One region of the Janthinobacterium sp. PSPC1-1 genome, then DNA from elsewhere that is predicted to be linked to it. Evidence: predicted binding sites of a transcription regulator. Region 1 holds the regulator's gene; each other region holds the start of a gene.
What was found. The regulator HrcA, encoded in region 1, represses chaperone genes, less so after heat shock. The targets are predictions, from matches to a motif close to TTAGCACTCNNNNNNNNNGAGTGCTAA.

Region 1 (10,150 bases):
ACAGAAATACCTGCCAAAACTGGCGACGGGCGAATTCATCGGCTGCTTCGGCCTGACGGAACCGAACCACGGCTCCGATCCGGGCAGCATGGTCACGCGCGCGCGCAAGGTACCGGGCGGCTACAGCCTGTCCGGCGCCAAGATGTGGATCACCAACAGCCCGATTGCCGACGTGTTCGTCGTCTGGGCCAAGGATGATGAAGGCGCGATTCGCGGCTTCGTGCTGGAAAAAGGCTGGAAGGGTTTGTCGGCGCCGGAAATCCACGGCAAGGTGGGCTTGCGCACCAGCATCACCGGCGAAATCGTCATGGATGAAGTGTTTTGCCCGGAAGAAAATGCCTTCCCCGACGTGCGCGGCTTGAAGGGTCCATTTACATGCCTGAACAGCGCCCGCTACGGCATCGCCTGGGGCGCGCTGGGCGCGGCCGAAGACTGCTATCTGAAGGCACGCCAGTACACGATGGACCGCCAGCAATTCGGCCGCCCATTGGCCGCGAACCAGCTGGTGCAAAAGAAACTGGCCGATATGCTGACAGAAATCACCATGGGCTTGCAAGGCTGTTTGCGCCTGGGCCGCATGAAGGATGAGGGTTCGCCTGCCGTGGAAATCACCTCGATCATGAAACGCAACAGCTGCGGCAAGGCGCTCGATATCGCCCGCGTGGCGCGCGACATGATGGGCGGCAACGGTATTTCCGACGAGTTCGGCGTCATCCGCCACCTGGTCAACCTGGAAGTGGTCAACACCTATGAAGGCACGCACGATGTGCACGCGCTGATCATCGGCCGCGCCATCACCGGCATCGCCGCCTTCAACAACTGATGGACACCTTGGCTTCCACCCTGCGGCCCGCACCGCTGACCGGTTTGCGCGTGCTGGACCTGTCGCGCGTGCTGGCCGGCCCGTGGGCCGGGCAAATGCTGGCCGACCTCGGCGCCGACGTGGTCAAGGTCGAACAGCCGGGGCGCGGCGACGACACGCGCTCCTGGGGTCCGCCGTATCTGAAAGATGCAGACGGCCGCGACACCGCCGAGGCCGCCTATTTCCAGTGCGCCAACCGCAACAAGCGCTCCTTGTGCATCGACCTGGCCGCCCCTGAAGGCCAGGCGCTGGTGCGCCAGCTGGCCGCCGAAGCGGATGTCTTGCTGGAAAATTTCAAGCTGGACGGCTTGAAGCAATATGGTTTGGACGCGGCCAGCTTGCTGGCACTCAACCCGCGCCTCGTGTACTGCTCCATCACGGGCTTTGGCCAGGATGGGCCATATGCGGCGCGCGCCGGCTATGACTTTTTGATCCAGGGCATGGGCGGCTTGATGAGCATCACGGGTGTGCCCGATGGCCAGCCGGGCGCCGGGCCACAAAAAGTGGGCGTGGCGCAAACGGACATCATGACGGGCCTGTACGCCACCATCGCCGTGCAGGCGGCGCTGGCAGAACGCGAGCGCTCGGGCCTGGGCCAGCATATCGACCTGGCCCTGCTGGACGTGCAAGTGGCGGCGCTGGGCAACCAGGCGGCGAATTACTTGTGCGGCGGCAAAGTGCCGCAGCGCATGGGCAATGCGCATCCGAACATCGTGCCGTATCAAGACTTCCCGACGGCCGATGGCGACATGATTCTGGCGATCGGCAACGATGGGCAATTCTCGCGCTTTTGCGCCGTCGCCGGCCACCCGGAATGGGCACAGGACGAGCGTTTCATGAGCAATCCGCAGCGCGTGGCAAACCGGGCGATTCTGATTCCCTTGATGCGCCAGACCACGGTCATGCGCACGACGGCCGAGTGGATCAGCGCGTTCGAGGCGCAAGCCGTGCCGTGCGGCCCCGTCAACCGCATCGACCAGGTCTTTGCCGACCCGCAAGTGGTGGCGCGTGGCTTGAAAGTGGAGATGCCGCATCCGACGGCGGGCACGGTGGCGCTGGTAGCCAATCCCGTGCGCCTGTCCGGTTCGCCGGTGCAGTACCGTTTGCCGCCGCCGTTGCTGGGGCAGCATACGCAGGAGGTGCTGCAGCAGTGGCTGGGCCTCGATGGCAGTCAGATCGACGGTTTGCGCGAACGCAAGGTGGTGTAAATGTTGGTCGTCTGGACGTAGGTCGGATTAGCGCTTGCGCGTAATCCGACTTGCACAGCCAACAATGTTGTCGGATTACGGCCCGCAGGGCCTAATCCGACCTACGATTCTATTCACTTGAGTACCAGCTTCAGCGCCGGCTTCTCGCCATAATCTTCATAGCGCTCATTGATGCCGGCGATACAGAAGGTGATTTCTTCCAGCAAGTCCGGCACTTGCGCCTTCATTGCCTCTGCGTCCTGCACCACGATTTCCAGCACTTCGTTCGGTTTCAAACGGAACTGCGTCATGTTTTCGTCGTCGCGCAGATAGCTGAGGCAATCGACCCAGGCATCCATGCTGTTGCCGTAGAATTCAGGGAAACCGAAGGCTGGCACGCATTGCGCATGGAAGCTCGCTGCGTCGGTGATGTCTTTTCCATTCAGGATGGCAGTGGCCATGATCTTCCTCAGTTCTTCAGCGACAGCACATCTTGCATGTCGAACAGGCCGGTCGGCTTGTCGGCCAGGAAACGCGCGGCGCGCAGCGCGCCGTGGGCGTAGGTGACGCGGCTGCTCGACTTGTGGCTGATCTCGATGCGCTCGCCGATGCCGGCAAACAGCACCGTATGGTCGCCGACGATATCACCGCCGCGGATGGTGGCAAAGCCGATGGTCGACGGATCGCGTTCGCCCGTCACGCCTTCGCGTCCGTACACGGCGCACTCTTTCAAGTCGCGGCCCAGGGCGCCGGCCACCACTTCACCCATTTGCAGGGCGGTGCCCGATGGCGCGTCGACCTTGTGGCGGTGATGCGCTTCGATGATTTCAATGTCATAGCCTTCGGACAGGCTTTTCGCCGCCAGTTCCAGCAACTTCATGGTGACATTCACGCCCACGCTCATGTTCGGCGCGAACATGATGGCCGTTTTTTCGGCGGCGGCGGCAATCGCCGCCTTGCCCGCGTCATCGAAGCCGGTGGTGCCGATGATCATCTTGATGCCGTGCTCGGCGCAATACGCCAGGTGCTGCAAAGTGCCTTCGGGACGCGTGAAGTCGATCAGGTAATCGGCGCCGGCCAGGCCGGTGGCCAGATCGGACTCGATCAGCACGCCGGCCGGCTTGCCCAGGAAAGCGGCGGCGTCCTGGCCGACGGACGGTGAACCAGCGCGGTCGAGCGCACCGGCCAGCACGGCGTCGGGGGCGTTGCTGACGGCTTCGATCAGGATATGGCCCATGCGGCCACTGGCACCAGCGATGGCGATTTTCAGTTCAGTCATTTTATTCTCTTACAACAGCTTATTTGGTGGGTTCGGCAGCAGGTGCAGGCTCGGCGGCAGGCGCCGTTGCAGGTGCAGGTGCAACGTCAGGCTTGCTCACAGGAATGGCAGGAGCGGCATCGGCCGGCACGGGCACGGCGCTCGGCGCCACGGGCGACGGCACGGCGGCGGCAGGCACGTCGGCCTTGGCGACCTTGGCGAACGGCGACGGACCGGCGATGCGGTCGATGTATTCTTTCTCGGTCGGCAAGTTGCCGCCTTCGAAACGTGCCACCTTGCCTTCTTTATCAAAAAACACAACCACGCGGCTGCTGGTGGTTTCGCCACTGCCCCGGGCCAGGCGGAATGGATAATCCCAGCGGTCGGCATGGAAAATGTCGGTCAGCAGCGAGGTGCCGAGGACGAAACGTACCTGGTCGCGCGTCATGCCCACTTTCAACTGGGCCAGCATCTCTTCGGAGACAAAGTTGCCTTGTTGAATGTCAGGACGATACGGCGAGAAAAACCACATGAATTTTTGCAGCGGCGTAATGGTGGTCGTTTGTGCGCCCTGCTCAGGGACCACTTCCTTGCCTTCTTTTTGGCTGGCTGCCGGCTTTTCGCCAAGGATGCCGCGGCTGGCGCAGCCGGACATGACCAGCGCGACACAGACCATGCCTGCCACGACTGGTGCTCGAAATGAAATACGGTGCCAGAGAGATGGCAATACAGCCGGTGTTACGCGCATAAATGACCTCAATTGGATGAACAAAACGCCAGGAGTGACCGGCCTGCCAAAAAAATGCATATTTTGGCACTCCCCGACAAAACGCTATATGATAAAGCACCTGACCCACATACGAGCAACAAACATGAGTAACAATCCTAGTGATCTCAAGGCAAGCGGTCTGAAAGCCACCCTGCCACGCCTGAAGATACTCGATATCTTCCAGAGTAGCCCGGTACGCCACCTGACAGCAGAAGATGTCTATAAAATTCTGCTGGCCGACAATATGGATGTCGGTTTGGCAACTGTCTACCGTGTCCTGACGCAGTTTGAACAGGCAGGCTTGCTGAACCGCAACCATTTTGAAACCGGCAAGGCAATTTTCGAACTCAACGAAGGATCGCACCACGACCACCTGGTGTGCCTCGACTGTGGCCGGGTCGAAGAATTCTTCGACGAAGAGATCGAAATCCGCCAGCAAAAAGTGGCTGAAGAGCGCGGCTTCAAGATCGCCGAACACGCCCTGGCCATCTACGGCAACTGCATCAAGACGGCTTGCCCGCATAAAGCCGCCTGACGCTTGCCGGCCGCTCCCACGGGGCGGCTGGCGCAGCATGGAGCTGCATCAATGATGGCTGAGTGCGCTAGAGAGTAATTTAGCCGTGATATCGACGATCGGAATGACGCGCTCGTAGGCCATGCGCGTCGGTCCGATCACCCCCAACGTTCCCACGATCTTGCCGTTGACTTCATACGGCGCCGTCACCACGCTCATCTCATCCATCGGCACCAGGTTCGATTCGCCGCCGATGAAAATCTGCACGCCCGTCGCCTTGCTCGACACGTCGAGCAGCTGCATCAAGCCCGTTTTTTGCTCGAACATGTCGAACATCTGGCGCAGCGAATGCATATTCGATGACAGATCGCTCACGCTGAGCAAGTTGCGTTCGCCGGAAATTACCATGTCGTCGCTATGGTCGGCCATCGCTTCGCTGCCCGCTTCCACGGCCGCCTGCATCAGGCTGCCCATGTCGTCGCGCAGCTGGCGCAGTTCGCCCCGCAGGCGCACGCGCACGGCATCGAACGACAGGCCGCCATAGTTCTGGTTGATGTAATTGGCCGATTGCACCAGTTGCGCCGGCGTGTAATCAGCCTCCGTCAGCAATAAACGGTTCTGCACGTCGCCGCCCGGGGCAACGATGACGAGCAGGATGCGCTTTTCGGACAGGCGCAGAAATTCAATTTGCTGGAACACGGATTCGCGGCGCGGACTGAGCACGACGCCGGCAAACTGCGACAGCGACGACAGCATCTGCGCCGCGTTGGCGATGGTTTTCTGCGGCTGCGGCGTCTGCAGGCGCATGCGCGATTCCACCAGGTGCTCGTCCAGATGCCGGACGGTCAGCAAGGTGTCGACAAAGATGCGGTAGCCGCGCGGCGTGGGGATGCGTCCGGCCGAGGTGTGCGGACTGGACACATAACCGAGTTCTTCCAGATCAGCCATGATGTTGCGGATGGTGGCTGGCGACAGGTCCAGGCCGGAAATTTTCGACAGGGCGCGCGAACCAACCGGCAGGCCGTCGGCGATATAGCGCTCGACCAGGGCTTTCAGCAGTGTTTGGGCACGTGTATCGAGTTGCATGGTGTCTCAGGTAAGCAAATATTCTTTAAACAAGCATATTGTTAATCAAGCGGCAACGACAGCGGCCGAACGTGCAGTAACAGCACCTATTATGCACGTTCGCCCGTCCGGCGGCGATCAATCTTCCAGTTGCCCCTGCAGCCACAGCAGCAACTCGTCAAAGTTGGCACAGATGGCGTCGGGCTGCACACCGGCGGCCAGGTGGGCGTCGCTGCCCTTGCGGTTCATCCAGACGGCACGCATGCCCGCGCCTTGCGCTCCCGTCACGTCGAAATACAAATCGTCGCCGACATACACGGCCTCGCTCGGCGCCACGCCCAGCGCGGCGCAGCCGGCCAGGAAGATGCTGGCATCGGGCTTGGCCACGCCGAACTCGCTGGCGGCGATGGACACCTTGAAATGCTGCGCCAGGCCGATAATTTCAAGGTCCGCATTGCCATTCGAGATGGAGCCGAGCAGCATGCGCTGGCGCATCCAGGCCAGGCCAGGCAAGACGTCGTCATAGGGCTGGACGCGGTTGCGCGCGGCCAGGAAGTGCACGATGGCCTGCTCGACCAGGGCGGCATCCTCGCCGGCGGTCTCGAAGGCGGCCAGCAGGCCGGCGCGGCGCAACTCGATCAGGTTGCCATGGAAATGCGGTTGCGCATTGAGCATGGCCAGGCGGTGCTGGCGCAGCACCTCGATGGAAAACTGCTGCGCCACCCTGGGCGCATGCGTGGCCAGCCAGTCGTGCAGCAGGGTTTCGGCGGCGGCAATCACGGGCGCGATGGGCCACAAGGTATCGTCGAGATCGAACAGGATGGCCTTGGGCGGCACAGCGGGTTTTACAGGGGCAAGGGACATGGGACTCACGGTGGATGCCGCGCCACGATGCGCAGGCTGCATGTATTGTCGCACCGATCGCCGCCGCCGGCTTGGCTGCGTCCCGTGAAATGGGGCCGGGCCAGCGCTTCCCGGCGAAAAATTGTTACAGGGTGATACAAGGCAAGATCATTCGGCTTGCCAGATAGACTAAAATAGGCGCCATTCCAATGCGGCGCCAGCGTCCGCGTTGCGCTACCCAACCTAATTCGTTTTGGAGAATGTATGAAAAATTTGTACCTGCGCTCGATGCTGGCGGCGGCTTGCGCCGTCACACTGGCAGCTTGCGGCGGCAGCGGCGGCAACCTGTATCTGAGTGGCCAAGTCTCCAATCTGGCAAAGGATGGCCTGATTCTGCTGAATGATGGCGAACGCTTGTCCGTTCCTGCGGGCCAGTCCTCCTTTGTTTTCACCAAGCTGGTCAAGACCGATGACCGCTACGATATCACCATCGCGGAACAGCCAAAAGGCGCCGTTTGCAGCATTACCAATGGCAGCGGCAAGGCAACGAGCTATTCCGTGAGCACGACCGTGGTGAGCTGCACGACCAACACCTACCCGCTGAGCGGCAAGATCACGGGCCTGACCGCTGGCGGCTTGCGCCTGGTGATGGGCCCCAACGGCATTAGCCCCCTGGCTGGCACCGACTCCTACAAATTCGATTCGGTACCTGACGGCTACCCATACATTATTTCCATACTGCCTCCTCAGCCAACGGGTCTGAAGTGCCGCTTCCAGGGTTCCACCAGTGCCGACGGCAGCGATACGGTCGGCACGATGGGCTCTGCCCTCACGACCGCGGCCACACTCGACTGCACGCCGCAGTAATCCTTGCGATCCGTCACCTAATTTTTGGAGAAATACATGAAGTTATCCTGCCTGCGCCCACTCGCCGCGCTGCTGCTGACCCTGGGACTGGCCGCTTGCGGCGGCAAGGCATCGTATGATGTCAGCGGCACCGTCAGCAACTTGAACAATAATGGCCTGATCCTGGCCAATAGCGGAGAAGAGCTGCCGATTGCAGCCGGCCAGACCTCGTTTACCTTTAAAAAGCGCATCGACTATGGCACCGACTACAACATCACCTTCAAGCAACAACCGGCCCATATGACTTGCAGCATCAGTGGCGGCTCCGGTTCGGCTGGCCATTACATCAACATCAGCGCCGCTGTTTCTTGTTCACAAAATACGTATAGCGTGAGCGGCACGATTTCTGGTCTGACGGTAGACGGCTTGGTGCTGATTAACGGTAATGTAACAACCATAGTGGCCAAGGATGTCAAGACCTTTACCTTGAACGGCGCTGTCGCCGATGGCACCACCTATGGCGTCGGCGTCTCCACCCAGCCGAAGGGGCTGCTGTGCGTCGTACAGCCAGGCACAGGCGCTGGCACCATGGGCAGCGCCAACGTCACCAACGTACAGATCGCCTGTAATCCGGTCTGAGTTACGGGAACGGTAGCCGCCATGCGGCTACTGGGAAGAGATATCACGTAAATATATAATTGATATTCCAAAGATAAATTGGAGTTATATGTGGCGATGCAGCATAATGCATCTGTCTCCTCCAACTCTTCCAAGAATTGGATTTAGCCCGCTTTTACCAGCGGGCTTTTTTTTGCCCAAAATTTCTCAGGCGGCAGGCGTTTGCAAACCAGGCTGCAGCATGTGCACGATGCTGGAGAAATCCTGCTGCGCATAACCGGCTTGCGCATGCATCTGGTACAGCTGGCGCACCAGGCCGCCCAGTGGCGTGGGCGCGTTTGCCGACAAGGCCGACTGCTGCGCCAGGCCCAGGTCTTTCAGCATCAGCGCCGTGCCGAAGCCGCCCGTGTAATTGCGCGACGCGGGCGTGCCCTCCATGACGCCCGGCCACGGGTTGTACACTTCCAGGGTCCAGTTGCGGCCCGAGCTCTTGGCCATGATGTCGGACAACACTTTCGGGTCCAGGCCATGCGCCACGCCCAGGTTCAGCGCCTCGGCCGTACCGGCCATCAAAATGCCCAGCAGCATGTTGTTGCAAATCTTCGCCACCTGGCCCGCGCCCGCCTCGCCCGCATGGAAGATGTTCTTGCCCATCTTTTCCAGCAGGGGACGCGCCTGCTGCAAGGCCGCTACGCTGCCACCGACGATGAAGGTCAGGGTGCCGGCCGCCGCGCCTGCCGTGCCGCCCGAGACGGGCGCATCGATCATGGCAAAGCCACGCTCGCTGGCTGCCTGCGCCACCTGGCGCGCCACATCGGCGGCGATGGTGCTGCAATCGATGAACAGGGCGCCGGGCTTGGCCGAGTCGAGCACGCCGCCGGCGGCCAGGTACAGTTCCTGCACGTGCTTGTTGGCTGGCAGCATGGTGATGACGGCATCGGCCGTCTGCACGGCTGCGCTGGCGGATGCTGCCGCCGTAGCGCCTGCTTCGACCAGCGACGCCACTGCCGCTGGTGCCAGGTCGAACACGGAGACGTGGAAGCCAGCGGCCACCAGGTTGCGGGCCATCGGCGCGCCCATGTTGCCCAGGCCGATAAAAGCGATATGTTGCATATAATGTCTCCTGTAGCGCCTAAAAAAGCCCATGGCGTTGTTGCCTTGCCTAGTCGTACTGGTCGTACTGCCTTCGGCAAGGCGCCTAGCCCTGAGCATTTTTATGCACTACTTAAATGTTTAAATGGGTAGGTCGGCCAGCGGATGCGTGCTCCACGGCGCCGTGAAATATTCATTGAGATACGTGTCGCCGACCTCCGCCAGGCTGGCCGGCTGCCATTGCGGCGCATTGTCCTTGTCGATCAACAAGGCACGTACGCCTTCGCTGAAGTCCGCGTGGGCGCAGCATTGCACGGCAACAATGAGTTCCAGCTGGAACACTTGCGCCAAACTCAGGTGAAGAGTGCGCTCACGCATGGCCCACACCAGGGCGGCCGAAGTGGGCGCGCCCTTGCCCAGTGTATGGGCCGCCTTTTGCAGCCAGGCCGAATCCCCGTCATACGCGGCAATGGCGGCCACCACTTCGGGCAGAGTGGGCGCTTGCGTCAAGGCGGCGATGGCGTCGAAGTTGGCGCGCACTTCGGAGACGGGCAGCATGGACGCCGGGGCCGAGAAGCCACGCAGCAAACGGCTCAGCTGCTGGTGGTTCGCGGGCGCATCCACTTGCCATTGCGCCAGCGCCAGCGCGTCGAGCACCATGGCGCGCTCTTCCTGGCGCAGGAAATAATCACCGAGGCCCGCAAACAGCGCGTCGGCCGCGTTCATAGGCGCGCCCGTCAAGCCCAGGAACAAGCCGCTGCGCCCCGGCATGCGGCCCAGGAACCAGCTGCCGCCCACGTCCGGGAACAGGCCGATCGTAATTTCCGGCATGGCGATACGCGTGCTTTCCGTCACCACTTTGTGGCTGGCACCGGCCATCAGGCCCAGACCGCCGCCCATGACGATGCCGCCGCCCCACACCAGCAGCGGTTTCACATACGTATGGATGCGGTGGTCGAGCCGGTATTCCTCGGCAAAGAAAGCGAGCGCCTGCGGATTCGGTACGACGCCCGGCTGCTCGACCACGGCAGTGCGCAAGCTGCGCACGTCGCCGCCGGCACAGAAGGCCTTGTCGGTCGACGACTGCAGCACCACG
Region 2 (10,150 bases), on a different contig from region 1:
CCAGCGCTGCCGTCAGCAATGCGGAATGTACGGCGATGGCCAGCGGGCGCAGGGCAACGTGGGGAACCGGTGGGGAAAACGGGCCGGTAGCGATACCGGCCAGCGAACGTGCTCGCGCCATGAAACATCCTTCTTCTCGTGTGCCCACCGTCGAGCGGCTGGCGTTGTTGGTATGGGAGGCTTGCTTGGCGGTGGTGCCTGGCTGGCGCAGTCTGTCATCCAGCCGCGCATCAGTCAGGCGACTGTGTGCAGGCTCCGGTGGGAGTCGTAAATGTGAATGAGAACTATTCTTATTATAGTGTGGGGTTGCGAGACATGCAAGAGTGAGGTGTAGCATTGCTGCAGCCAGCTTAAGCGGTTTACCGCACCGTGGCAGGCGTACAACGCTTTGCCCTGCGGCCAGCATCGGTTAACATTGGTAGTTAATATGGAGATAACATGGCTATTCAAATCATCAATACGGCGCCGATGGCCGGCCAGCGGCCCGGCACCTCGGGCTTGCGCAAGAAGGTGGCGGTCTTCAGCGCACCGCAATACCTGGAAAACTTCGTGCAAAGCGTGTTCGACACGCTCGGCGACTGCCATGGCCAGACGCTGGTGCTGGGCGGCGACGGGCGTTACTACAACCGCGCGGCCATCCAGACGGTGCTGCGCATGGCAGCCGCGCACGGCTACGCGCGCGTGCTGCTGGGGCAGGGTGGCATATTGTCGACACCGGCCGTCAGCTGCGTCATCCGCAAGCATGGCGCCAGTGGTGGCCTCATCCTGTCGGCCAGCCATAATCCGGGTGGCCCCGATGGCGATTTCGGCATCAAGTACAACATCGCCAATGGCGGACCGGCGCCAGAAAAGGTCACGGAAGCCATGTTTGCGCGCACGCAAACCATCACCGAGTACCGCATCAGCGACGCGGCCGACATCGACCTCGACGCGCCGGGATTGACGCGTATCGAGCAGATGACGGTCGAAGTGATCGATCCCGTTCTTGACTACGCGGAACTGATGCAGCAGCTGTTCGATTTCGATGCCATCCGCGCCCTGTTCGCGGGCGGCTTGCGCATCTGCTTTGACGGCATGCACGCCGTTTCCGGCCCGTATGCGACGGCCATCCTGGAAGGCATGCTGGGCGCGCCGAAGGGCAGCGTCATCAATGGCGTACCCCTGGAAGACTTTGGCGGCGGCCATCCCGACCCGAATCCCGTCAACGCGCAGGAATTGATTGCCATCATGGCCGCCGCCGATGCACCGGACTTCGGCGCCGCCTCGGACGGCGACGGCGACCGCAACATGATCGTCGGCCGCCGCTTCGACGTGACGCCCTCGGACAGCCTGGCGATTTTGGCCGCCAACGCCAGCGTGGCGCCCGGCTATCGCGCCGGCTTGAAGGGCATCGCCCGCTCCATGCCCACATCGGGAGCGGCCGACCGGGTCGCTAGCGCGCTGGGCATCCCGTGCTACGAGACGCCGACGGGCTGGAAATTCTTCGGCACCCTGCTCGATGCCGGCATGGCCACCCTGTGCGGCGAGGAAAGCTACGGCACGGGATCGAACCACGTGCGCGAAAAGGATGGCCTGTGGGCCGTGCTGTTCTGGCTCAACCTGCTGGCAGAGAGAAAACAATCGGTGGAAGACATCGTGCGCGCGCACTGGGCCACGTATGGTCGCAATTACTACTCGCGCCACGATTACGAAGACATCGACAGCGCCGGTGCGCAGCAGTTGATGGACGCCGTGCGCGGCCAGCTGGCCGCCTTGCCGGGCCAGGTGTTCGATGGCTACACGGTGGCGCTGGCCGACGATTTCAGCTACACGGACCCCGTCGACGGCTCCGTGGCGACGCAGCAGGGCATCCGCATCATCATGACGGATGGCGCGCGCATCGTGCTGCGCCTGTCCGGCACGGGCACCGATGGCGCCACCCTGCGCCTGTACCTGGAGCGCTATGAGGCCGATCCGGCGCAACATGGCATCCCGACCCAGGAGGCGCTGGCGGGACTGATCGCTGTGGCCGAGCAGCTGGCGCAGATCCGCGAGCGCACGGGGCGCGACGCGCCCACAGTGACGACGTAAAAAAAGGGCGCCCTCGGGCGCCCTTCTTGATTGCGGCAGATCAAACCGGCATCATGCTTTCGCCGGCACGGCGGCCTGGCGGTAGTTGTCGACCATCTTGTAGTTGCGTGCATACAGGCCGAAGGCCAGCATGGCCACCGCTGCAAAGGCGGCGAAGAAGAACATCTGGAAGGCCGTCACGCTGATGCCGCTCTCGGCGATCTTGCCGATCACGCCTTCGTTCATGACGCTGCGGTTGACGATCAGCACCCACAGGTTGCCTACCGTGGTCGACAGATTCCAGAAGCTCATGATGGCGCCCTTCATGGAGACGGGCGCCTGGCTGTAGGCAAACTCCAGCCCTGTCGCCGAGACCAGCACTTCGCCGAAGGTCAGCAAGGCGTACGGCAGGATTTGCCACATGATGGAGACGGCGTTGCCGCTGTCGAGGGCCAGCTGCAAGAGGCCAATGACGATCCACGCCAGAGAGGAAAAGCCGATACCGGCCGTCATGCGGCGCAGGGCCGTCGCTTCCAGGCCGAAGCGGTTCAGCATCGGGTACAGCACCAGGTTATTGAACGGGATCAGCAGCATCACCAGCATCGGGTTCAGCGCCTGCATCTGCGCCGGCAGGAACCAGCTTGGTTTTTCCATGGTGTTCGCTTGCACGATCCAGGTCGAGGCCTTCTGGTCGAACAGCGAGAAGAACGGCGTGACGAGGGCGAAGATGACGAGGATGCGCAAGACGGCGCGCACGCCTTCGACGGCTTCATCCGGATGGATGCCGCGTGCGCGTTCCAGCTGCATGGCCGTGCCGATGCTGCCGAAGGCCAGCAGCAAGACCAGCGCCGTACACGCTGCAATCACGAAGCCCCATTCGGGAATGCTGTAGAACGCATACAGGGCGCCGATCACGCCGACGTAGGCCACATACAGGCCGGGACGCGAACCGCCATCGACACGCGCCAGCAGGGCCGTGCGGGCGACGCGGGTAAACGAGTCGGGATTCGGCGGCGCAGGCGGCACGTGCACGTACTTCTTGGCGCCCATCCAGAAGACGAGGGTAGCGGCCAGCATCATCAGGCCGGGGATGCCGAAGGCGATCGAGGGACCAAAGTCGCGCAGGAACATCGGCATCAGCAGCGAGGCGAAGAAAGAGCCGAAGTTAATGATCCAGTAGAACAGGTCGAAGACCAGCTTGGCCTTGTGCTTGTTGGTCTGGTCGAACTGGTCGCCGACAAACGAGGCGACAAGGGGCTTGATGCCGCCGGAACCGAAGGCGATCAGGAACAGGCCGAAATAAAAGCCGTTGACGCTGTTTTCAAACAGGGCCAGGCAGGCATGGCCGGCGCAATACACGAGGCTGAGCCAGAAGATGGTGTTGTACTTGCCGAAGAAGCGGTCGGCCAGCCAGCCGCCCAGCAACGGGAAGAAATACACGCCGATGACGAAGGTGTGGAACACGTGCTTGGCTTCGCCCGTGCGTTGATCGATCGGGATCATCAGCAGCAAGGTGCTGATGAGGAACGGCGTCAGGATGTTGCGCATGCCATAAAAGCTGAAGCGTTCGCAGCCTTCGTTGGCGATGATGTACGGTATTTGCCGGGGCATCTTGCCCGTGGCGGTTTGTGTCTCGGCCGATGACATTGGCTCTCCCCCAAGTTTTTTTTGTAAGCCGCGATGCTAAGGCCTGCCGCGTTTGCTTGCAACAGAAAAAACGGCCTGTCCGCTATTTCGCAGAGATTTGTAAGGTATTGATTTTCATAAAGACATTACTTTCGGCACTTGCACTTGCACTTGCACTGGCACGCGCCGGGCGGGGCAGCAACAGCTGCAGTGGCAGCATGCCCTCCGCTGCGGGACCGTCCGCCAGGGTAAAACCGCAACCCAGGTACAGGCTCAACGCCGCGTGGTTGTCCTGCGCCACGGCCAGGCACACGCGGCCCAGCTCGGGAATGGCGCAGGCGTGCGCGATGGCGACCTGCACCAGTTGCCGTCCCGCGCCGCGTCCACGCGCCTGCGGCGCCACATACACGCCCCACAGGCTGGCCTTGTCATGCACGACGGCGATCGGTTCGCGGCGCAGGCCGGCAATGGCGATCAATTGTTCCTCGTTGAAAGCGCCAAATATTATTTGGTGCGAGGTGGCGCGCAAGCGCTGGGCGATCTGTGCCAGCGGCAAGCCGCTTTCCGCTGCGTGCGTGGTGCAGAAGGCGGCGGGCAGTTCGGCGATGCCGGCCAGACGCAGCGCGCGGTAGGCGCTGGCGTCGTCTGGTGCAAGGAGGCGGACAGAGGTGGCGGGCATGTGGGCGAGTATCGGGCTTCGATGTCAGAAAGTAAACCTTGCGCTGCAACGCCAGCGTCCCTGGCCATCGCGCCCGCAGCCGGCCTGGGGCGTTATTGCGTGGCGATGCGCTGCATGGGCGCGTTGTCCTTGCGCCATTGTTCCAGGCTGATCAGGTCACCGTTGACGATATCGTCCACAAGGATGCGCTTGCCGTCGGGCGTGACGACAAAGCTTTCCCAGCGGTGGGCCGCGTCGGGCGTGCTTTCGAAAAAGCTCAGCTGATAGCAGGCGACGCCATCGACGAGGCGCGTTTCCGGCGACGTTTCCATCACGGCGCCGTGCGCGCGGCCGCCGGTAGCCTTTTCGATATGCGCCGACCAAGCCTTGATTTCCGGCAAAGCCATCAGCGCATCGACGGCGCGTGCGTTCTGCTCCTGCGCCGCCTGGCTGTTCGCGGCCGGGGCATTGCCGTCGTGCGGGGCGGACTGCTGGTGCAGGTAGAAAGCGCCGAGGCCGGCGGCCAGCAAGCCGGCCAGGATGCCGGCGATGATGGTGGTTTTGGAAGAAGAGGCGCGTGGCGGCATGATGGTGGCATGAGAAAGAAGGACGATGGCGGCCATGCTAAAGCAAAACGCGCAGGCCGGCAATCGCCGGGCTTGCCAACGGGCTTGCTAACGGGCTTGCCAAATGAATAGGCGAAAAAAAAGCCACCTTCCGTAGAAGATGGCTTTCGGGGCTGCCGTGCAGGCGCACGCAGCTTTTGGTCTGCCTGTCCTGTCCCGGCATAGGCATCCCCGCGTGCCGTCGCCTGCGCACGGGGATGCCGGGGTTACATCATGCCGTCCATGCCGCCCATGCCACCCATGCCGCCGCCCATGCCGCCGCCTGCTTTGTCGTCAGCGATTTCGCAGACCATGCAGTCGGTTGTCAGCATCAGCGAAGCGATCGAAGCGGCGTTTTGCAGCGCCGAACGAGTCACTTTGGCTGGGTCCAGGACGCCCATTTCGACCATGTCGCCATACGTGCCGTTGGCAGCGTTGTAGCCGTAGTTGCCCGTGCCAGCCAGTACGGCTGCCACGACGACCGAAGCTTCTTCGCCAGCGTTTTGCACGATCATGCGCAGTGGCTCTTCCATTGCGCGCAGGACGATCTTGATACCAGCGTCTTGATCAGGATTGTCGCCCTTGACCGTGATGTTGGCGCGTGCGCGCAGCAGGGCTACGCCGCCGCCTGGCACGATGCCTTCTTCCACGGCAGCGCGGGTAGCGTGCAGCGCATCTTCAACGCGGGCTTTCTTTTCTTTCATTTCGACTTCGGTGGCAGCGCCAACCTTGATCACGGCAACGCCGCCAGCCAGTTTGGCGACGCGCTCTTGCAGTTTTTCACGGTCGTAGTCCGAGGTCGCTTCTTCGATCTGTACACGCACTTGTTTCACGCGTGCTTCGATCGAGGCAGCTTCGCCGGCGCCATCGATGACGATGGTGTTTTCCTTGCCCACTTCGATGCGTTTCGCTTGGCCCAGTTCGGCCAGGGTCACTTTTTCCAGGGTCAGGCCGACTTCTTCAGCGATCACTTGGCCGCCGGTCAGGACAGCGATGTCTTCCAGCATGGCTTTGCGGCGGTCGCCGAAGCCAGGTGCTTTCACTGCGCAAGTTTTCAGGATGCCGCGGATGTTGTTCACAACCAGGGTCGCCAGCGCTTCGCCTTCGATGTCTTCTGCGATGATCAGCAGTGGACGGCCAGCTTTTGCGACTTGTTCCAGTACCGGCAGCAGGTCACGGATGTTCGAGATTTTCTTGTCGCACAGCAGGACGAATGGGCTGTCCAGGACGGCAACTTGTTTCTCTGGGTTGTTGATGAAGTAAGGCGACAGGTAGCCGCGGTCGAATTGCATGCCTTCAACGATGTCCAGCTCGTCGTTCAGCGACTTGCCGTCTTCCACGGTGATGACGCCTTCTTTGCCGACTTTTTCCATCGCTTCAGCGATACGCTCGCCGATCGAGTAGTCCGAGTTCGCCGAGATCGCGCCAACTTGGGCGATTTCTTTGGTCGTGGTGCAAGGACGGGCGATTTTCGCCAGTTCTTCGACGGTGGCAGCAACTGCTTTGTCGATACCGCGCTTCAGGTCCATCGGGTTCATGCCGGCGGCAACGAACTTCATGCCTTCGCGTACGATGGCTTGGGCCAGCACGGTGGCGGTGGTGGTGCCGTCGCCGGCGTTGTCACTGGTGCGGGAAGCAACTTCCTTGACCAACTGAGCACCCATGTTCATTTGCTTGTCTTTGAGTTCGATTTCTTTCGCTACCGATACGCCATCCTTGGTGACGGTAGGGGCGCCGAACGAGCGCTCCAGGACCACGTTGCGGCCTTTCGGGCCCAGCGTTACTTTGACTGCATTGGCGAGGATGTTGACGCCTTCGACCATCTTGGCGCGCGCTGCGTCGCCGAATATTACTTCTTTAGCTGCCATGTTCAATTCTCCTGAGTTTCGGGATGTGTCTGTCTACAACGTGGAAACAATTACTTGACGACGATCGCCATGATGTCTTCTTCGCGCATGACCATCAGCTCATCGCCGTCAACTTTGACGGTTTGGCCGGCGTACTTGCCGAACAGGACGCGGTCGCCCACTTTGACATCCAGAGGACGGACTTTGCCGTCGTCGAGAATCTTGCCATTGCCTACGGCAAGGACTTCGCCTTGATCCGGTTTTTCAGCAGCTGCATCAGGAATGATGAGGCCGGACGCAGTTTTGGTTTCCTGGTCGAGGCGTTTGACGATGACGCGATCGTTCAATGGGCGCAGATTCATACAAAACTCCTTAAAGTTCAATGGATAAGTGTTGCTAAATGAATACATGTCCGGCACAGCGCCAGACCTGCTTTCAGTGACCGCCGTTGAAAGCAGCCCGCAACGGTCAAGCAAACCCCATGTCATCTTGTCCTTGCCTGTATCCGGCAGTGGTGCATCGCGGCGTCGCCCGCCGCGTAGCGTTCCCTGCAGTGGTCTGGCAAGCACCATCAGTCCTGAGGATTGCTACGAAAGAGTTTGTTAGCACTCTCTACTAACGAGTGCTAATTATAGGGACGGTATGGGGCAACTTCAAGGGCTTATTCAAGAGGAACATATAGATAGATGCTGAGCAGAGCCTGCATCTACACAGGGTTTGCGCCAGCACAAGCCGCGTTCCCGGGCGTCAGCAACAGCAGCGACTCTAGCATGCCGCCCGGATGGGGGGCGTTCCTGTACGCGCAGGAAACAGAGTTTTACTATGAAATTTGATAAGATGATTGCAATTGCATATCAATATCGCCACATATCGCCACTTGCTCCAGAAAGAACGCCATGCCATTTCCTGTTTCCCGTCCCGTGCTGCGCCTGCTGGGCGCTACCGTCATCGGCCTCGCCTGCCTGGGCAATGCCGCCGCGCACACGCCCACCATCGTCGACGAGATCAGCGTGGCGACCCTGACACCGCTGGAAAAGAAAATGTTGCTGGGCGACTTGTTCAACGACCTCAACAAGGATGACGACGACCAGGAAGCGCACGTATGGGACAACGGCGGCGACAGTGGCGTGCTGGTGAAAGTCACGTATAACTTCAGCAACTCCGGCATGACGGAGCACAGTCTGAAGGCGCACGTCTGCCGCGACCTGAAATTCGTCGTCACGGCGGGCGGCAAGTCGCAAGACCTGAGCCGCCGCACCTGTTCGCAGAACAGCGGCAACTGGGATGTGCAGGGCAAGGACCCGGCGCCCGTCGTGTATCCGCCGTTCCTGTCCGACGTCACCATCGCCAAGCTTAATGCCAAGGAACAACAAGCCTTGCTGACGGCCGCCGTGCGCACCTTGAAAGATGAAGAGGATGGCAAGACGCGCCAGTGGAGCAACAAGGGCCTGGGCAATGCGGCGCCGCTGGCAGTGCGCCTGACGCCCTCGGGGACGGACGCCAAACCTGGCAGCTACCGCCGTACTTGCCGCGACTTGACGATGGTGCTTGACGGCAAGGGCGGACAGCAGACGCTGGTGCGCCGCTCTTGCGAAAATCGTTATGGCGGACTCGATATCGAAGCCGATTACGTCGACGAGTAAAATGCTGCCATCGCGGCGCTGGCAGATGCGCGCACTTGGCGAAAAGCGCCGGAAAAAGTGTGTATTGTCCGCCAACTGCCCTGCATTGATGTAAATATGTGTGACAGCGGCGTGATTCGATTGACGCCCATGGAGCGTCCGCCCTATAGTGGCGGGATGATTTCCGAATTCAACGAATTATCCGACAAGATAGGCCTGCTGGCCGAAATGACCCATGCGCTGCGCCGTGAAAACGCGCAATTGCGCAAGGCCAATGCCGCGCTGGCCGCCGAGAACGCCCTGTATGTGCAGCGCATGCGCGAGGCGCAGGAGCGGGTGGAAGCGTTGCTGGAAAAAATTCCCGAACTGGTGCAAGCCGGCCTGGAGCAAGCCGCTTCGGAAGCGGGAGCCTATATTGCCGAGAACGAGAAGGAAGCGTAATGCCGCGTGTCGATGTCAATATCATGGGCCAGTCCTACAGCATGGTGTGCCGCGACGGTGAAGAGCGCGCACTGCGCGAAGCGGCAATCTATCTCGATAGTAAAATGAAAGCCATCCGCGACGCGGGCAAGGTCAAGGGCAATGACCGCATCGCCGTGCTGGCCGCCTTGGGCGTGGCCGCCGAATTCCTCTCCGTGAAGTCGCCGCAAGGTCCGCTGTCGGAGCTGACGATACTCGAAGTGAAGCAGAAAATCTCGGCCATGCACACGGTATTGGACAGCGCATTGACGCCCCAGGAAAATCTTTTTTAAGCGGACACGGTACGATTTGTCTTTGCGATGCGCGACCAAAGGAGTAAACTTGGGTCTACCCTGCGGTGTTCGCGATTGCCATATATTCCTTGAACCATTTATGCGCATCGGTTGCGAATTTTGTTTGATGGGAGTGAGCGTCGCTCGTTCGACGAACCCGAAATTGAACTAACGTGACCACCTTGAACCGTTTGGTTCGGGATGCCGGCATAGCGGCACAGGCGGGGCCTAATTTGCATTGCATTTGTAAGTACAACTGAAAACGGTTGCCGCATCATGCGCAACCGTTTTTTTACGTCTGTCGCTTTCACACGGAGTCTAGATGAAACAATATTGGCTGATGAAATCCGAACCCGATGAAGTAAGCATCGACGACCTGATGGCAGCGCCGCAGCACACCATGCCCTGGTTTGGCGTGCGCAACTACCAGGCGCGCAACTTCATGCGCGATGGCATGCGGCCGGGCGATGGCGTGTTGTTTTATCATTCCAGCTGCCCGCAGCCGGGCGTGGCGGGCGTGGCCGAAGTGGCCAGCGGCGCGTATCCCGATCACAGCCAGTTTGAAGAGGGCGGCAAGTATTTCGATCCGAAGGCGACGCCTGAACAGCCGCGCTGGATCAGCGTCGACGTGCGGGGCGTAAAGAAGACGGCGCTGCTGCCCCTGTCCGAGATGCGCCAGATGCCGGAGCTGGAAGACATGCTGCTGTTGAAGAAGGGCAGCCGCCTGTCCATCACGCCCGTGACGCCGGCGCAATGGAAAGTGATTACAAGCAGGTTGAAGGCGTAGGGCGGCCGGTCAGGCGTCCGCTACGCGGGCCTTGGTGGGCGGGGTGCCCATCACCTGGCTTTTATACGCCCACACCAGCAGCGCGATGGCACCGACGATCATCGGCAGCGACAGCATCTGGCCCGATGTGATCGGTACGCCCAGCCAGACGACTTCCCAGTCCGGCGTGCGGAAGTATTCCGTGAAGAAACGCGCGCAGCCGTA
Region 3 (10,150 bases), on a different contig from region 1:
GAATTTGTCGAAGCGCTGCTCGGATAAGCCTATACATGATTGAATTTCAGCACGTCTCCAAGCAATACTCCTCCGATGCCGTGGCCCTCAGCGACATTTCGCTGAGCATTGCCAAAGGCGAGCTGGTCTTTCTGGCCGGCCCGTCCGGCGCCGGCAAGTCCACCCTGCTGAAAATGATCGCCGCCATGGAACGCCCCACGTCGGGCAAGCTGATCGTCAATGGCCAGGACATGGCGAAGATCAAGCCGGCCGGCGTGCCCTTTTTGCGCCGCAACATGGGCCTGATCTTCCAGCAGCAAAAATTACTGAACGACCGCTCCATCCTGGCCAACGTCATGCTGCCGCTGCTCGTCGTCGGTGCGCATAAAGTTGCCGCCGAGCAGCGCGCGCGCGCCGCCCTCGACAAAGTGGGATTGCTGGACCGCGCCATGGCGCGTCCCCTGTCGCTGTCGGGTGGGGAACAGCAGCGCGTATCGATCGCACGCGCCATCGTCAACCGGCCGCAGATCATCCTGGCCGATGAACCGACGGCCAACCTGGACCGCGCCAGCGCCAACAAGGTGCTCGACGCCCTGAAAGCGTTTCATTCGGTGGGCGTGACCTGCCTCATTTCCAGCCATGACGAACAGATGCTCGACGCCGCCGCCCGCGTGATCCACCTGAAAAACGGCCAATTAGTCGCCATCGACAAGGCCACGCAGGCGCCCGTCTTCGCGCCGCCCGATCCCGATTTTGCGCCCTCCCCCGGCCCCGACGATGTGCAGGGAGAACAGGCATGAGAGGCTGGTTCCGTCAACACCGCTTCGCGCTCGGTTCGGCGCTGATCCATTTGCGCAAGTCGCCAGGCGGCTTCCTGTTGAACGTGCTCGTCGTCGCCATCGCCCTGTCGCTGCCGTTCGCCGGCTTGACCATGCTCGACAATGTGCGCCCCATGTCGGAACAGATGTCGGTCGACCCGGAAATCAGCGTTTTCCTGAAGATCGACACGCCGCGCGAGCAAGCCGTGGCCCTGGCGGGCGCCATGCGCAAGGTCGTCGGCGCGCAAAAGGCGAAGATCGTCTTCATCCCGCGCGAACAGGCGCTCGACACCCTGAAAAACAAGAACGGCCTGGCCGACGTGCTCAGCACCCTGGGCGACAATCCCCTGCCCGACAGCTATGTACTGAAACTCGATGCGTTCAGCAGCGCCAGCGAAGCGCAGGATGTCGATGCGGTGGCGGAGCAGCTGCGCCACCTGCCATTCGTGGAATCGGCGCAAGTCGATTCGGCCTGGGTCAAGCGCCTGGCGGCCCTGCTGGGCGTGCTGCGCCTGGTGCTGCTGCTGCTGGCCATCACCCTGGGCGTGGCCGTGATCGCCGTGGTCTTCAATACCATCCGCCTGCAGGTGATGCAGCAGCGCGATGAAATCAGCATCTCGAAATTGATCGGCGCCACCGACACCTTCATCCACCGCCCCTTCTATTACACGGGCGCCCTGCTGGGCCTGTGCGCCGGTGCGCTGGCCCTGGGCGCCGTGGCGCTGGCCTTGCAACCACTGAATACCGCGATTGCCGAGTTTGCCCGCCTGTACGCGTCCGAATTCCAGCTGGTGCCGCTGGCGCCGCTGCCAATGGCCGGCTTGCTGGCCGTCAGCGCCGGCCTGGGCCTGATCGGCGCCTTCCTCTGCGTGCAGCGCCACCTGGCGCGCCTGAACTGACCTTTCCTCCCTCCCATGGCGGCGCCCCAGGTGCCGCCATGCGTCACCACAATGCTGTTATCTTGATATTTAGCAAGTATTCTTAAGGTTCGCTTCAGCCAGAGGCCGTAGACTGGCTACGTTGTCGTGAAGCGGCCTGCAGCGCTGTTCAGATCACCGTTCATACACATTTATCAAGCATTCATTCGCCATAGCATTTAGGCTATCAGGACGATTAAATGTGCTGATTGGCACTCTCAAGCAGAGAGTGCTAATATAGGGACATACCAACAGCAGAACCGCCATGGACGCCAAATGAAGATGGTGCCGCGATCTGCAAGTGCAAGACCGCATACGCAAAACGAACAGACAATCGGGCCACGTCGCGTGACATGGCCAACTGGAACAAAGCAAGACTACGAGGGAGAAAACATGACTATGATGTCCGCAACATCCGCATTGGTTCCGACCAAAAGTAATGCGCTGGGCCTCGGGTTCACTGGCAATCTGGGCAATATTGACGCCTATATCTCGGCCGTGAACCGCCTGCCCATGTTGACCCACGATGAAGAAATTTCGCTGGCAACACGCCTGCGCGAAAAAAATGACCTGGCCGCCGCGCAAGAACTGGTGCTGTCGCACCTGCGCCTGGTGGTCTCGATTGCCCGCGGCTACCTGGGCTATGGCTTGCCGCACGCCGACCTGATTCAGGAAGGCAATATCGGCTTGATGAAAGCCGTGAAACGCTTCGATCCGGACCAGGGCGTGCGCCTGGTATCGTACGCCATGCACTGGGTGAAAGCCGAGATGCACGAGTACATCCTGAAAAACTGGCGCCTGGTCAAGGTCGCGACGACGAAGGCACAGCGCAAGCTGTTCTTCAACCTGCGCAGCCACAAGACGGGCCTCGATGCGATGACGCCGAAGCAGATCGATGCGCTGGCCAAGCTGCTCGACGTGAAACGCGAAGAAGTGATCGAAATGGAAACGCGCTTGAGCGGCCGCGACATTGCACTGGAATCGCCGACCGACGATGAAGACGACAAGTTTTCGCCGATCGCCTACCTGTCGTCGGAGCAAAGCGAGCCGACCAAGGTGCTGGAAGCGGAACAAGTGACACGTCTGCAATCGGAAGGCCTGGAAACAGCACTGTCCAAGCTGGACGCCCGTTCGCGCCGCATCATCGAAGCGCGCTGGCTGGCCAACGACGACGGTTCCGGCGCCACCCTGCACGCTTTGGCAGAAGAGTTCGGCGTATCGGCCGAACGCATCCGCCAGATCGAAGTGGCGGCGCTGAAAAAAATGAAGGGCGCGCTGGCCGCCTGGGTGTAAGTACAAGCAATGCCGCAATGCAAAAGGCGCCGCAAGGCGCCTTTTAGTTTTACAAATGATATTTATCAACAGATAAACATTGTCAGCCCTTATGCTGCAGCCAAGCCCTTGGTGATCAGCTCGGCGACCAATTCATTCAGATCCGCATCGCGCTCCTTGGCCAGGGTCTGCAATTGCAACACCAGATCGCTGTTCAGCTTGACGGCGAATGGCACCAGGCCCAGGGCCTGATCGCGCTTGCGCTGCTCGCGGCGGTCGACGACCACCGCTTCCTTACCGAATGCACCGGCGCCGGGAACATTCATCTTTCCCATCAGTTTCTTGGCATCGCTTTTCGCCAGGGCAGTTTTTTTCATGGTTGTTTCCTGATTTTCAAAACAGCCATTCTACGCAGTAATCGGCGCGCCGCGTGGCCGGCGCATCAATTCATCGGCAGCACGCCAATAGTGCGCCGAGAAAATATCATTTTGTTACCATTATTTTATCCCACGTGTGAACAAGCACACCCGGGACGTTCTACCTGAAAGGAAAAACATGCCTTACCTGAGCCGCTCTTATCGTACCTTGCTGCTGCCCCTGCTCATCGCCTGCCTGACCGTGCTGGCTGGCTGCGGCGCGGCCGGCAGCGCCGGCGACGCGGAAAACACGCCGCGCAGCGTCACCCACGTGCTCTCGCCGGGCCAGCAAGTGGCCATCACGGCCACCGATACCCTGAAACTCGAGCGTGTCAACGACAGCCGCTGCCGCAAGGGCGCCGTGTGCGTGTGGAAAGGCTACGTCAGCTACAGTTTCAGTTTGCTCAACAGCGCAGGCGCCACCGACATCGTGCTGTCCGAGTCCATGCCCGGCGCCGCCAGCTCCGTCAGCGTCAACCACCTGACGTTCACCTTGCTCGACGTCGACCCGGCCACGCCGCCCGCCCTCAACGCGGCCGAACCCGCGTATCGGGTCAAGGTAAAAATCACGCAGGGCGCGCTGGAACGCCCATAAATCGACCACGTCTGGATAGCACGCTATCATCTTGCCATTGTTAACATTCTTGCAGGGCACACGATGATCGCATTCCAGGGTTTGTCCAAACGCTACGGTACCTTCGACGCCGTCCACCCGCTCACCTTGCAGGTGGGGAAGGGAGAAGTCTTCGGCTTCCTGGGACCGAATGGCGCCGGCAAGACCACCACCATCCGCATGCTGATGGGCATCCTGGTGCCCAGCAGCGGCCGCGTGCTGGTCGATGGCCTCGATTGCCACCGCGAGGGTGCCGCCGTGAAGCGCAAGGTGGGCTACCTGCCCGACACCCCGATCTTTTACGATTATTTGCGGGGCCGTGAAATCCTGCAATTCGTCGCCGAAATGCATGGTTTTTCACGCGCGGATGCGGCCGAACGCGCGACGCGTCTGTTGACGGAATTCGGCCTGGACGAAGCGGGCGAGGATTTCGCCGTCAATTATTCGCTGGGCATGAAGAAAAAACTGGGCCTGGCCTGCGCGCTGATCCACGATCCGGCCGTGCTGATCCTCGATGAACCGATCAACGGCCTGGACCCGCGCGCCTCGCGCGAAGTACAGGAACGGCTGCTGCGCATCGCCGCCGCCGGCACCACCATCTTCGTTTCCACGCATTTGCTCGACATGGCGGAAAAGCTGTGCAGCCGCGTGGCCATCATCCACCGCGGCGCGCTGGCGGCCACGGGCAGCCTGGACGAAATTCGCCGGCAACTGTCCAGCGACGGCAGCCTGGAAGAACTCTTCCTGCAGCTTACCGATGAAACGGGCGCCGCATGACGCCGGCGCCGCTCACCGCCTGGCGCGCCATCTGGCTGCTGACCCGCTTGCGCCTGCAGCGCCTGCTCAACGTCAGCGGCCGCGGACTCGCCTTCAAGAAGCCCCCGCAGGGCCGCCCCGCCACGCCGGGCAAGAAACGGGGCCGCTGGCTGCTGGGCGTGCTGCTGTTCCTGCCCATGCTGTTTTCCTTCGGCACTATCGCGCGCCATGGCGTACTCAACATGCATTGCCTGCTCGACCAGGTGGCCGCCTGCCAGGCGCAAGGCAGCATGCAGGCGGGAGAACGCCTGCTGGCACCCGTCATCGCCGAATTCATCGGGCACCCGTTCAGTACGGCGCTGGCAGGCGGCCTGGCCCTGCAATTGATGCTGTTGTGGCTGGTCAGCGTGTTGTTGCCGCTAGGCATGGGCGAGCTGTCGAAACCGGACTGGGACCTGGAATGGCTGGTCACCTTGCCGGTCGACAAAACCACGCTGCTGTGGGCGCGCGTGCTCGAACGCACGCTCGTCAATCCGGCCGGCCTGCTGGCCTTGTGGCCCAGCACCACCATGATCGCCTGGTATTCGGGCCAGGGCTGGTTTTCTCCGCTGTCCGGACTGGCGGCCAGCCTGCTGCTGCTGGCCCTGGCGGCCATGCTGCGCACCCTGGTCGATACGGGCCTGCGCCTGTCGCTCAGTCCGGCACGGCTGGGCAACCTGCAGGCGCTGCTGTCGGTGGCCGGGGTATTTCCCATGTATATGGGCATGTCCTTTGGCATGGGCGCGGGCGGCTTTGCCCATGGCTGGGCCGCGGCCATGCCCGCCTGGAGCAGCTGGACGCCGCCCGGCCTGCTGGTGCGCGTGCTCAATGCCGCCAGCCTGGCGGCCGCGCTGCTGCCGGCCTGCCTGCTGCTGGCGCAAGTGCTGCTGTTGATGTGGCTGGGCATGGCGATACTGCGCCGCCAGTTGCGCCACGGCGTGGTGGGCGCGGGCCAGCGCGAAGCCAGCCGCAAGCGTTCCCCGGCGGCGCTGCCCGCTGGCCGGTGGCGCGCCCGCATCGGCACGGTGATCCAGCGCCGCGAATTGACCCTGCTGATGCGCGACCGTAATTTCATGGTGCAAACGCTGCTGATGCCGCTGCTGATCCTCGGCGGCCAGGCTCTTTTTTCGGGCCAGGCGCGCGACCTGCACACGCTGCTGGCCAGCCCCGCCCTGCTGGCATCGACCGGCTTTTTCCTCGGCAGCTATGTGCTGATGATGTCGGCCTTCCAGACCCTGAACAAGGAAGGCGGCGCGCTGTGGCTGCTGTACACGTTTCCCGTTTCCGTTGAGCAGGCGCTGCGGCAAAAGGCGCAATTGTGGGCCGTGCTGGCCCTGCTGTATCCCCTCATCCTGTTTGGCGCGGCGCTGGCCTGGCTGCCCGCATGGCGCTGGGACATGGCGAGACTGATGCTGCTGGCCCTGGCCGGCATTCCCCTGTATTCGATGATCGCCGTGGCGCTGGGGGTGTTTGCCAGCGACCCGCTGGCCACCGAAGCGACGGCGAAGATACGCCCCACCTATATGTACCTGTATTTGCTGCTCACCGGCTTGTACCTCGCCGCGCTGGCGGCCGGCAGCGTGGTGCAGCAACTGGTGTTTGTCGTGCTGACGCTGGCGCTGGCCCTGGCACTGTGGCAAAAGGCGCGCGACGAGCTGCCGTACCTGCTCGATCCGGCCGCCTCGCCGCCGGCCAGGGTGTCGGCCTCGGATGGCTTGATCGCCGCCATGCTGTTTTTTATCCTGCAGACACTGGCCTTGCTCCTGCTCAAGGACGCGGCCGGCGCAACGCTGGCGCACGTGGCCATCGCCTTCGGCAGCGCGGGCGCGCTCACCTATATCCTGGTGCGCCTCGTCTACTGGCGCAGCAAGACGGCAGACGTGCCGCGCATCGGGCCAGGCCGGCAAGCGTGGCGCCGGGGTGTGGCAGGCGCGCTGCTGGCGGCCCTCTTCGGCATCGGCTACCTGGCCATCGTGCAAGCCAACGGCTGGTCAGCTGCGCGCGCGCCGCTGGCGACAGGGGCGGGTTGGGACGGAATCTGGCTGGCAGGATTGACGCTGCTGGCCGCGCCCCTGTGCGAGGAATTCATTTTCCGTGGCCTGATCCAGGGCGGCCTGCGCCGCTCGCTGCCCGCCTGGCAGGCGATCGGCATCAGCGCGGCCATCTTTGCCATCGTGCATCCGCCTGTCTCCATGCTGCCCGTCTTCGTGCTGGGCCTGTGCGCGGGCGCCGCCTATGAACGCAGCCGTTCGCTGCTGGCGCCCATGCTGGCGCACGCCGGCTACAACGCGGCCATCCTCGCGGTGCAACTCTATGCATGAGCATAGGCAAGTTTGTTAGAATCGCACACGTTTCCGTCCGTATCCCAACCCCTGACTACGCACAGATCACGCATGCATCCACGCTTGTTCGCACCCTTTGTCCTCGTAGCACTGCTGAGCGGCTGCACGGTACTCGCCCTGCGCCCCAACAGCGGCGTCGAAAACCGCACGTTTGCCGTGCAGGAAACCCCACGCCTGCGCATCGATGCGCCCAAGGCACGCATCCAGAATCCGATGCCCAACGACCACTTCATCGGCATCGCCCTGTCCGGCGGCGGCAGCCGCGCCGCCAATTTCTCGGCCGCCTCGCTGGAGCAGCTGGAAGAGTTCGGCCTCGTCAGCGGCGCCTCGGCCATCTCCGGCGTCTCGGGCGGCGCCATCGCGGGCGGCTACTATGCGCTGCATGGCAAGCAAACGGACTGGCCCTTGCTGCGCAGCAAACTCAAAACGGATTTCTTCGGCCAGACCATTTTGAAACCCGCCAACCTGACGACGATGTTGCTGACGAACAAGACACGTACCTCGTTCCTGTCCGATGTGCTGGACGATGTGCTGTACGACAAGAAAACCTACCAGGACTTGCCGCACGACGGCCCCATCTTCCTGGCCAACGCGACGGACGCCACCGATGGCGGCAAGCGCGTGGTGTTTTCTTATGAGTATTTTTACGGCACCCTGCATTCACCGATCCAGGATATCCGCCTGGCCACGGCCGTGGCCACCTCGGCCGCCTTTCCCGGCGTGTTCGATTCCGTCACTTTCGAGCGTTTCCGCCCGAAAAACAGTTTCGTGCCGGAACTCGGTTCCGAATCGCGCGAATCGCCGTCCTACGTGCACCTGTTCGACGGTGGCGCGGCCGATAACCTGGGCGTGGAAACCCTGTGGGACGTGGCCCTGACGCAGCTGTACGGCAACGACATGGCTGTCGTGCCGCCGCGTCTGAACAGCAAGCCCTTCATCCTCATTGCCATCGATGCCAACGCGCCCAATTCCAGCGCCGTCTTTGAAAAGATGTCGGACGAACGCCAGCCGCTGGACCGCATCTTCAACAAGAATATTTACGATGCCGTCGACGCCCTGTTTTCGCGCCAGCGCAAGGAAAACCTCGTCAAGATGGGCTTTGGGCAAGCCCGCTTCGATACCATCACGCATGAAAACTTTGGCGACCTGAGCCAGAAATTCGTCAAGGGCAAGCGCACCTCGGCCTTTGCCATTCCCGTGTTGTGCCGGCCCCATCTGGGCCAGTACCGCTGTGAAGTCGATGCGGCCGATCCCTTGCCGGGCCAGATCCGCACGCGGCTGGAAGGCTTTGCCTGGCATATTTCCATCGACCAGATCGCCTCGCTGGCGCTACGCCTGTCCAGCGGCGATGCGCAAGTCGATATTGCGCGCAAGGAAGAGCGCGCCGCCCTCGTCAAGCTGCAACGCCTGGCCACGCAAACGAAAACCCATCTGAAGCTGACGGGCCCGGAAAACTGCAGCCCGGACGTCCTGCAAGCGGCCCTGTACAGCGCCGCGCGCGTGCTGATCCTCGACGACGAAGAATCGCGCTTTGCCCTGTGCGACTACATGCTGGCGAGCCAGCTGATCAATGACGATACCGTCTGCAAGCAGCGCTATGTGCACGCCGTGCCCCGTTTCGCCATCGAAAGTGAAGATTTGCAGTACCGCAACTTAAGTTCGGACGGCAATTCGGTGAACGTGCCGATACGCTGCAAGAAGTGAGCGCGCACAAAAAAGCCCGCATGATCGCTCGTGCGGGCTTTAGCGCAAGGATTCCTGGCGCCCGGTTGATTTAAATCAATCGACCTTAAATCAAGCGACTACGCCTGCGCATGTAGCTGCGGCTTAATGCACCTTCCAGTTCCTGCTCCGTTTTATGCTGGTTCACCGTGTACAGGGCCCACAGGGCCGCCGGCGCCCAGCCGATCACAGTGCACTGCAAGATCAAGGCGGCGGCACCGGCCAGCGGGCGCCCCAGCATGAAAAACGTGAGACACGGAAGTAGCAAGGCTATCAGCAATCGCATCACGACATACTCTCCTAAACTTAGAGCAGCGGACAAGGGCCGGTATCCGGTCCGTCCCCCGCCCGCTGCGTACTGCTCCTTATAGATGCACGGTAATCTGCGGCATTAAGTCGTCAAACGTGCGACCGTTGCCGTTTTCACCGATGGCGTGCATCTTCCATTCGCCATTATGGCGGTACAGCCTGGCCATGATCTGTGCGGTGTGGGAACCTTGCACAGACAGGTTGAAACGCGCGACTTCCTGGTTATTGCTGGCATTCAAGATGCGGCAATAGGCGTTTTCCACCTGCGAGAAGTTCTGGCCAGTAAAGCTGTTGACGGTGAAGACCAGGCTTTTCACGTTCGCCGGCACTTTCGACAGATCGACATTGATCTGTTCGTCGTCGCCATCGCCCGCGCCCGTACGGTTGTCGCCCGTGTGAACGATGCTGCCGTCCTTGCTTTTCAGCTGGCGGAACCAGACGATGTCGGACGTGCTCTTGTTTTCATCGAACATGACGCACGACGCGTCCAGGTCGACGGCTTCGCTCTTCGAACCGAAACCGAGGAAACCCTTGGTCTTGGCCGCATCCCAGCCCAGGCCCATGGTGATACGGGTCAGGGTGGTACCAGCTTCTTTGTCCAGAGAAATCTTCTGGCCTTTGCTCAAATTGACAGACATACGCATTGCTCCTGTTGGGTTAGTTGCATCAACTACGTGTTACGCCGGCTTGCTTTGCGTCCAGGCGAGGAAGGCTGCGCGGTTGCGCGAGCACACGAGGATTTTTCCCGTGCCTGAAAATTTCAGTACTACGCCCTCGCCGCTGGTCTGGCTATTGATCAGGTTACCCAGAAAGCCGCCGCTGCTGCCGGTCGTCATGGAAATTTCGTATTGCAGGCGGTTATCCCAGCACACGACGTGCGAGTTATCGATCACTACGTCCTTGCCAGGCGTCACTTCCAGTATCGACATCGCGCCAAAACCGGAGACCGCCAACTGGCCGCTGCCTG

Region 2: a site for HrcA is predicted at 7,388-7,414, ahead of groES (co-chaperone GroES). Genes of this name have one in related genera too.
Region 3: a site for HrcA is predicted at 1,924-1,950, ahead of rpoH (RNA polymerase sigma factor RpoH). Genes of this name have one in related genera too.

Annotation. Positions count from the first base shown of each region.
Region 1 covers NZ_JAFCWP010000003.1:493,669-503,818, forward strand. The annotation lists gene ACP7EG_RS13305 (acyl-CoA dehydrogenase) at 1-823, shown strand, start outside; gene ACP7EG_RS13310 (CaiB/BaiF CoA transferase family protein) at 823-2,070, shown strand; gene ACP7EG_RS13315 (barstar family protein) at 2,184-2,510, opposite strand; gene dapB (4-hydroxy-tetrahydrodipicolinate reductase) at 2,519-3,328, opposite strand; gene ACP7EG_RS13325 (outer membrane protein assembly factor BamE) at 3,348-3,983, opposite strand; gene fur (ferric iron uptake transcriptional regulator) at 4,180-4,611, shown strand; gene hrcA (heat-inducible transcriptional repressor HrcA) at 4,660-5,676, opposite strand; gene ACP7EG_RS13340 (HAD family hydrolase) at 5,794-6,519, opposite strand; gene ACP7EG_RS13345 (hypothetical protein) at 6,763-7,365, shown strand; gene ACP7EG_RS13350 (hypothetical protein) at 7,402-7,983, shown strand; gene mmsB (3-hydroxyisobutyrate dehydrogenase) at 8,170-9,174, opposite strand; gene ACP7EG_RS13360 (enoyl-CoA hydratase/isomerase family protein) at 9,196-10,150, opposite strand, start outside.
Region 2 covers NZ_JAFCWP010000008.1:18,879-29,028, reverse strand. The annotation lists gene ACP7EG_RS22290 (TonB-dependent siderophore receptor) at 1-121, opposite strand, end outside; gene ACP7EG_RS22285 (alpha-D-glucose phosphate-specific phosphoglucomutase) at 439-2,070, shown strand; gene ACP7EG_RS22280 (oligopeptide:H+ symporter) at 2,122-3,696, opposite strand; gene ACP7EG_RS22275 (GNAT family N-acetyltransferase) at 3,779-4,354, opposite strand; gene ACP7EG_RS22270 (hypothetical protein) at 4,447-4,956, opposite strand; gene groL (chaperonin GroEL) at 5,166-6,806, opposite strand; gene groES (co-chaperone GroES) at 6,857-7,147, opposite strand; gene ACP7EG_RS22255 (hypothetical protein) at 7,682-8,428, shown strand; gene ACP7EG_RS22250 (DUF904 domain-containing protein) at 8,585-8,848, shown strand; gene ACP7EG_RS22245 (cell division protein ZapA) at 8,848-9,159, shown strand; RNA gene ssrS (6S RNA) at 9,214-9,391, shown strand; gene ACP7EG_RS22235 (EVE domain-containing protein) at 9,482-9,946, shown strand; gene lgt (prolipoprotein diacylglyceryl transferase) at 9,956-10,150, opposite strand, start outside.
Region 3 covers NZ_JAFCWP010000007.1:70,087-80,236, forward strand. The annotation lists gene ftsY (signal recognition particle-docking protein FtsY) at 1-27, shown strand, start outside; gene ACP7EG_RS21180 (cell division ATP-binding protein FtsE) at 36-779, shown strand; gene ftsX (permease-like cell division protein FtsX) at 776-1,696, shown strand; gene rpoH (RNA polymerase sigma factor RpoH) at 2,114-3,007, shown strand; gene ACP7EG_RS21195 (hypothetical protein) at 3,097-3,363, opposite strand; gene ACP7EG_RS21200 (hypothetical protein) at 3,542-3,997, shown strand; gene ACP7EG_RS21205 (ABC transporter ATP-binding protein) at 4,061-4,792, shown strand; gene ACP7EG_RS21210 (CPBP family intramembrane glutamic endopeptidase) at 4,789-7,131, shown strand; gene ACP7EG_RS21215 (patatin-like phospholipase family protein) at 7,204-8,856, shown strand; gene ACP7EG_RS21220 (hypothetical protein) at 8,942-9,160, opposite strand; gene ACP7EG_RS21225 (TerD family protein) at 9,240-9,821, opposite strand; gene ACP7EG_RS21230 (TIGR00266 family protein) at 9,861-10,150, opposite strand, start outside.